Regions from separate parts of the Cytobacillus sp. FSL R5-0569 genome, predicted to be linked through region 3. Evidence: a T-box and tRNA genes for the amino acid it is inferred to sense, from the RefSeq annotation. Region 3 holds a T-box; the other regions hold tRNA genes.
What was found. A T-box is a leader RNA that pairs with one kind of tRNA and senses whether it is charged. The one in region 3 lies ahead of pheS (phenylalanine--tRNA ligase subunit alpha), so its partner is inferred to be a tRNA-Phe.
Positions count from the first base shown of each region.

Region 1: it has a tRNA-Phe gene. The T-box ahead of pheS (phenylalanine--tRNA ligase subunit alpha) is inferred to sense a tRNA for this amino acid. The anticodon was not compared.
Region 2: it has a tRNA-Phe gene. The T-box ahead of pheS (phenylalanine--tRNA ligase subunit alpha) is inferred to sense a tRNA for this amino acid. The anticodon was not compared.

Region 1 covers NZ_JBBOWW010000001.1:1,388,447-1,390,617, forward strand. The annotation lists rRNA gene MKX78_RS07170 (23S ribosomal RNA) at 1-129, shown strand, start outside; rRNA gene rrf (5S ribosomal RNA) at 359-476, shown strand; tRNA gene MKX78_RS07180 (tRNA-Asn) at 496-570, shown strand; tRNA gene MKX78_RS07185 (tRNA-Ser) at 573-666, shown strand; tRNA gene MKX78_RS07190 (tRNA-Glu) at 682-756, shown strand; tRNA gene MKX78_RS07195 (tRNA-Val) at 761-836, shown strand; tRNA gene MKX78_RS07200 (tRNA-Met) at 847-920, shown strand; tRNA gene MKX78_RS07205 (tRNA-Asp) at 924-1,000, shown strand; tRNA gene MKX78_RS07210 (tRNA-Phe) at 1,067-1,142, shown strand; tRNA gene MKX78_RS07215 (tRNA-Thr) at 1,146-1,218, shown strand; tRNA gene MKX78_RS07220 (tRNA-Tyr) at 1,230-1,313, shown strand; tRNA gene MKX78_RS07225 (tRNA-Trp) at 1,317-1,390, shown strand; tRNA gene MKX78_RS07230 (tRNA-His) at 1,397-1,472, shown strand; tRNA gene MKX78_RS07235 (tRNA-Gln) at 1,519-1,593, shown strand; tRNA gene MKX78_RS07240 (tRNA-Gly) at 1,599-1,673, shown strand; tRNA gene MKX78_RS07245 (tRNA-Cys) at 1,693-1,766, shown strand; tRNA gene MKX78_RS07250 (tRNA-Leu) at 1,798-1,886, shown strand; tRNA gene MKX78_RS07255 (tRNA-Leu) at 1,908-1,990, shown strand; tRNA gene MKX78_RS07260 (tRNA-Gly) at 1,994-2,064, shown strand.
Region 2 covers NZ_JBBOWW010000001.1:3,682,913-3,685,083, forward strand. The annotation lists gene glgB (1,4-alpha-glucan branching enzyme) at 1-473, opposite strand, end outside; tRNA gene MKX78_RS18550 (tRNA-Glu) at 653-724, opposite strand; tRNA gene MKX78_RS18555 (tRNA-Ser) at 728-818, opposite strand; tRNA gene MKX78_RS18560 (tRNA-Asn) at 822-896, opposite strand; tRNA gene MKX78_RS18565 (tRNA-Ile) at 907-983, opposite strand; tRNA gene MKX78_RS18570 (tRNA-Gly) at 991-1,061, opposite strand; tRNA gene MKX78_RS18575 (tRNA-His) at 1,064-1,139, opposite strand; tRNA gene MKX78_RS18580 (tRNA-Phe) at 1,149-1,221, opposite strand; tRNA gene MKX78_RS18585 (tRNA-Asp) at 1,241-1,317, opposite strand; tRNA gene MKX78_RS18590 (tRNA-Met) at 1,321-1,394, opposite strand; tRNA gene MKX78_RS18595 (tRNA-Ser) at 1,408-1,500, opposite strand; tRNA gene MKX78_RS18600 (tRNA-Ile) at 1,507-1,583, opposite strand; tRNA gene MKX78_RS18605 (tRNA-Met) at 1,597-1,673, opposite strand; tRNA gene MKX78_RS18610 (tRNA-Ala) at 1,699-1,774, opposite strand; tRNA gene MKX78_RS18615 (tRNA-Pro) at 1,798-1,874, opposite strand; tRNA gene MKX78_RS18620 (tRNA-Arg) at 1,883-1,956, opposite strand; tRNA gene MKX78_RS18625 (tRNA-Leu) at 1,973-2,061, opposite strand; tRNA gene MKX78_RS18630 (tRNA-Gly) at 2,068-2,142, opposite strand; tRNA gene MKX78_RS18635 (tRNA-Leu) at 2,162-2,171, opposite strand, start outside.
Region 3 covers NZ_JBBOWW010000001.1:3,445,793-3,447,963, reverse strand. The annotation lists gene sspI (small acid-soluble spore protein SspI) at 1-28, opposite strand, end outside; gene MKX78_RS17435 (TrmH family RNA methyltransferase) at 156-914, shown strand; T-box leader at 988-1,237, shown strand; gene pheS (phenylalanine--tRNA ligase subunit alpha) at 1,292-2,171, shown strand, end outside.

The sequences.
Region 1 (2,171 bases), 2.1 Mb from region 3:
CCTCGAGATGAGATTTCCCATAGCGCAAGCTAGTAAGATCCCTGAAAGATGATCAGGTTGATAGGTTAGAGGTGGAAGTGTGGCGACACATGCAGCTGACTAATACTAATCGATCGAGGACTTAACCAAAAACGAAAAGCGAAAGCGCCTACCTAGGCGCTGTAGCTGGACAATACGAAATGCGGGCGGCTTCAAGCCGCCGCAGCTAGACAGCACTACGTAAGTAGTCGCGTCAGCACGCATTCAGGCGATTACTCAAAACAATCTTCTTCAACATTACCTAGTTTTCAGAGAATGATTTAAAATTTCTCTTGAAAATTTTATTAAAGACGTTATAATAATATATGTCTTTAAAAAGTCCGGTGGCGATAGCGAGAAGGTCACACCCGTTCCCATACCGAACACGGAAGTTAAGCTTCTAAAGCGCCGATGGTAGTTAGGGGCTGTCCCCTTGTGAGAGTAGGAAGTTGCCGGGCATACATACTATTAAATTATTCCGCAGTAGCTCAGTGGTAGAGCATTCGGCTGTTAACCGAACGGTCGTAGGTTCGAATCCTACCTGCGGAGCCAATGGAGAGCTGTCCGAGCTGGCCGAAGGAGCACGATTGGAAATCGTGTAGGCGGTTTATAGCCGTCTCAAGGGTTCAAATCCCTTGCTCTCCGCCATTAAACATATAAATTGGCCCCTTGGTCAAGCGGTTAAGACACCGCCCTTTCACGGCGGTAACACGGGTTCGAATCCCGTAGGGGTCACCATTTTGGAGGATTAGCTCAGCTGGGAGAGCATCTGCCTTACAAGCAGAGGGTCGGCGGTTCGATCCCGTCATCCTCCACCATTCATATTATCGCGGGGTGGAGCAGTCCGGTAGCTCGTCGGGCTCATAACCCGAAGGTCGCAGGTTCAAATCCTGCCCCCGCAATTTGGTCCGGTAGTTCAGTTGGTTAGAATGCCTGCCTGTCACGCAGGAGGTCGCGGGTTCGAGTCCCGTCCGGACCGCCACTACATAAATTCACACAAATTAATTTAAAACATATTGTAAAACGTATTGCAAAACGTATAAGTTTTGGCTCAGTAGCTCAGTCGGTAGAGCAAAGGACTGAAAATCCTTGTGTCGGCGGTTCGATTCCGTCCTGAGCCACCATTTGCCGGCCTAGCTCAATTGGTAGAGCAACTGACTTGTAATCAGTAGGTTGGGGGTTCAAGTCCTCTGGCCGGCATTGTTTTTTATGGAGGGGTAGCGAAGTGGCTAAACGCGGCGGACTGTAAATCCGCTCCTTCGGGTTCGGCAGTTCGAATCTGCCCCCCTCCACCATCTAGGGGTATAGTTTAATGGTAAAACGAAGGTCTCCAAAACCTTTGATGTGGGTTCGATTCCTACTACCCCTGCCAATTATGGCGGTTGTGGCGAAGTGGTTAACGCATCGGATTGTGGTTCCGACATTCGTGGGTTCGATTCCCATCAGCCGCCCCATTATTTTAAATTCACATTTTTTGCTTTCATGCATAGAATATACAAATGGGCTATAGCCAAGTGGTAAGGCAACGGATTTTGATTCCGTCATTCGCAGGTTCGAACCCTGCTAGCCCAGCCAGATCTGCGGAAGTAGTTCAGTGGTAGAACATCACCTTGCCAAGGTGAGGGTCGCGGGTTCGAATCCCGTCTTCCGCTCCAAGTAGTTATTTATATTGATGGCGGCATAGCCAAGTGGTAAGGCAGAGGTCTGCAAAACCTTCACCACCGGTTCAAATCCGGTTGCCGCCTCCAATACATATTCACTCATTTTTATACACCTCATGCCGGGGTGGCGGAACTGGCAGACGCACAGGACTTAAAATCCTGCGGTAGGTGACTACCGTACCGGTTCGATTCCGGTCCTCGGCACCATAATTAAATAAAAGAATATTTGCCGGTGTGGCGGAATTGGCAGACGCGCACGACTCAAAATCGTGTTCCATCACGGAGTGTCGGTTCGACCCCGACCACCGGTATTTGCGGGTGTAGTTTAGTGGTAAAACCTCAGCCTTCCAAGCTGATGATGAGGGTTCGATTCCCTTCACCCGCTTATATGGAAGTAAAGGACTGTAGACAATCTCTATTTATTAGCAGATTGTCTACAGTTTTTTTAGTTGAAGTGATTAGTTTTGTTGTTTTTTACTAACCTTAACGAAG
Region 2 (2,171 bases), 240 kb from region 3:
GTACCTAAGTGCATCTCATATATCATCATAGGTTCTGAAAATGCTTTCCTTTGTTGTTTTTCCTTTTGCCAGCCTTGGTCCTTCCATTTGTAACCTTCTAAGGAATAAACAATCGAAGCAGTACTAGGCCGTAATTCTGAACAAAAAGCAAAAGGATCAGCCTTTAAAAAAGTTTGTTCATCCTTGTTCTTAATTGCATATTTATAAATTTCTCCTGTTAAATCTCCATCTAGCTGAATTCTCCATATCCCCTCTTTATTTACTTTATCTAATGAAAAACCTTCGCCATTCCAATGATTAAAAGAACCAACTAATGATATTGAGGTGGCATGTGGAGCATAGATAGTAAAGGAAGTAACCCAATTATCTCCTTCTTTATGACGGTGTGATCCAAACAGTTCGTATGCCATAAATAAGCTTCCTTCATGAAACAAGTGCATTTCGAATTCAGTGGGGTATGCAGTTGTATTCATCTTAATTCATTCCACTCCTTGTATTACATTACTCTTTCTTAAATAATTCGTCTTAAGTATAAAAATCCCTTGTTATTTTTCAAATTATTTTGACATCTAATGACAGATAATATAACATCCAAAAAGTGTTAGCCACATAAAAAAGAAGCTGTCAACTTATGTTGACAGCTTCTTTTTTATGACCCCTACGGGATTCGAACCCGTGTTACCGCCGTGAAAGGGCGGTGTCTTAACCGCTTGACCAAGGGGCCAACTGGCGGAGAAGGAGGGATTTGAACCCTCGCGCCGGTTGCCCGACCTACACCCTTAGCAGGGGCGCCTCTTCAGCCACTTGAGTACTTCTCCATATGGCTCCGCAGGTAGGATTCGAACCTACGACCGTTCGGTTAACAGCCGAATGCTCTACCACTGAGCTACTGCGGAATAATATAAATGGTGGGCCTAAATGGACTCGAACCATCGACCTCACGCTTATCAGGCGTGCGCTCTAACCAGCTGAGCTATAGGCCCCTATTTAAGCGGGTGAAGGGAATCGAACCCTCATCATCAGCTTGGAAGGCTGAGGTTTTACCACTAAACTACACCCGCAATGGGGCGGCTGATGGGAATCGAACCCACGAATGTCGGAACCACAATCCGATGCGTTAACCACTTCGCCACAACCGCCATAAAAGATGGCTCAGGACGGAATCGAACCGCCGACACAAGGATTTTCAGTCCTTTGCTCTACCGACTGAGCTACTGAGCCAAAATAATAAATATGTAAATGGCGGTCCGGACGGGACTCGAACCCGCGACCTCCTGCGTGACAGGCAGGCATTCTAACCAACTGAACTACCGGACCAGATTGCGGGGGCAGGATTTGAACCTGCGACCTTCGGGTTATGAGCCCGACGAGCTACCGGACTGCTCCACCCCGCGATAATAATATGAATGGCGGAGGAAGAGGGATTCGAACCCCCGCGGGCTTTAACACCCCTGTCGGTTTTCAAGACCGATCCCTTCAGCCAGACTTGGGTATTCCTCCGAATAATGGTGGACCTTGTAGGACTCGAACCTACGACCGGACGGTTATGAGCCGTCTGCTCTAACCAGCTGAGCTAAAGGTCCATCATTCTATCTATGGTAGCGGCGGAGGGGATCGAACCCCCGACCTCACGGGTATGAACCGTACGCTCTAGCCAGCTGAGCTACACCGCCATAGAATATATTGTATAAAATTAATTGGTGGAGCCTAGCGGGATCGAACCGCTGACCTCCTGCGTGCAAAGCAGGCGCTCTCCCAGCTGAGCTAAGGCCCCTAAAAATATATATGTATATCTAGTGGTCGGGAAGACAGGATTCGAACCTGCGACCCCTTGGTCCCAAACCAAGTGCTCTACCAAGCTGAGCTACTTCCCGATACAAAACGCGCCCGAGAGGAGTCGAACCCCTAACCTTTTGATCCGTAGTCAAACGCTCTATCCAATTGAGCTACGGGCGCTTAATTTTAAAAAGAATGGTGCCGAGGACCGGAATCGAACCGGTACGGTAGTCACCTACCGCAGGATTTTAAGTCCTGTGCGTCTGCCAGTTCCGCCACCCCGGCACATATTGGAGCGGAAGACGGGATTCGAACCCGCGACCCTCACCTTGGCAAGGTGATGTTCTACCACTGAACTACTTCCGCAAATATTTAAAATGAAAAATGGTGCGGGT
Region 3 (2,171 bases):
AGATGGCATTACGTAAATTTAAGTTCATAAAAGTAAACACATCCTTCGTTAGAATTCGTTACGATTATAGGGTTTCTCATTTAAGATTTATTATGTATGTGTTTTTCGGTATAATGAAATATTAATGGCACGTGTTTTATTGAAGGAGCGAAAAAATGAAGTACATACAATCAGCAAAAAATCCACAGGTGAAGCAGTGGAAAAAGCTTCTCAAAAGGAAAGAAAGAGATATAACAGGTACTTTTCTTGTTGAAGGATTTCATCTTGTTGAAGAAGCATTAAAAGAAAATCGTGTAAAAGAGTTAATGATTAGTGAGGAAAAGGATATACCAAAAAGCTGGAATGTAGGAAACTGTTCCGTTTATATCCTACCGCCACATGTGATTGGAGACTTAACTGATACACAAACACCGCAAGGAATTGTGGCTGTATGTTATCAAGAAGAAGAGAGGTCTTTCGATTCGCTTGGTTTGAAGAAATTATTACTATTAGATGAAGTGCAAGATCCCGGAAACTTAGGAACAATGATTCGTACAGCTGATGCGGCTGGCATGGATGCGGTTATCATCGGTCACAGCACAGTGGACCCTTATAATCCAAAGGTTTTACGTTCTGCTCAAGGTAGTCACTTCCATCTACCAATTATCCATGGCAAGTTGGATGTATGGATGAAGGAGTTAAAGGAAAATAATATTCCTGTATACGGTACAGCATTAGAAGGAGGCAAAGAATATCAAAGCTTTGCTCCACTGGATGAATTTGCATTGCTCGTTGGTAATGAAGGGAACGGTGTAAATAAAGAGTTACTTACACAAACTACAGCCAATCTGTATATTCCTTTATACGGTAAGAGTGAGTCCTTAAATGTAGCTGTAGCAGCAGGTATATTGCTATATTATTTGAGAAACGAATAATGAGTAAAAAAATCGTGAGAACAATTTGAATGTCGACTCATAATGTAATATAATAAATAGCAAAATGAAATAATTAAAAGCTATGATAGAGACAAAGTAAAGTATGTTTTGTTCATAATAGGGAGAAAATGCCTGAGACTGAAAGCATTTTTATGAGCGACTTACTCGAAATTTCAGCTCTTGAGCAGACATCGGGACCATCGAATATTTTCGATGTAAAGATGCACCGGCTTTTTGCCGTTATCGAAATGAAGCGAATATAGCATGTTTTTTATTGTTGTATTAAAAAGGGTGGTACCGCGATTCCAAACCTCGTCCCTTTCATGGGATAAGGTTTTTTATTTTGTCAAAAAAGTATTAAAAGGAGGAGTTTCAAGATGCAAGAGCGTTTAAAAGAATTGCAAGCAGAAGCGTTAGAGAAGGTTTCTGCGGCAATGGATTTAAAAGAATTAAATGATATCCGCGTTGCTTATTTAGGTAAGAAAGGCCCGATCACAGAAGTACTAAAAGGAATGGGGAAACTTTCTGCAGAAGAACGTCCGAAAATGGGTGCATTAGCAAATGAAGTGCGTGATCAAATTACGCAAGGAATAACGGCAAAACAAGTGCAGTTAGAAGAAGCGCAAATTCAAGCTAAGCTTGCTGCAGAAACGATTGATGTGACATTACCAGGTCGTCCTGTACATACCGGTAATCATCATTCATTAACAAGGGTTGTTGAAGAAATTGAGGACTTATTCATTGGAATGGGCTATACCGTAGCGGAAGGACCAGAAGTGGAGAAGGATTATTATAATTTTGAAGCATTGAACTTACCAAAAGGTCACCCTGCACGTGATATGCAAGATTCATTCTATATTACAGAGGATATTTTATTACGCACACATACTTCGCCTGTGCAAGCTAGAACGATGGAAAAGCATGAGGGGAAAGGTCCAGTGAAAATCATTTGTCCAGGAAAAGTATTCCGTCGTGATAATGATGATGCGACTCACTCTCATCAATTTATGCAAATTGAAGGACTTGTGATAGATGAAAATATTCGAATGACAGACTTAAAGGGTACGCTAGAAGTATTTGCGAAAAAAATGTTTGGTGAAGAGAGAGAAATTCGCCTTCGTCCAAGTTTCTTCCCATTTACTGAGCCATCTGTAGAAATGGATATTTCTTGTATGATTTGTTCTGGAAAAGGCTGTAATGTATGTAAAAAAACCGGTTGGATTGAGATCTTAGGTGCAGGAATGGTACACCCAAATG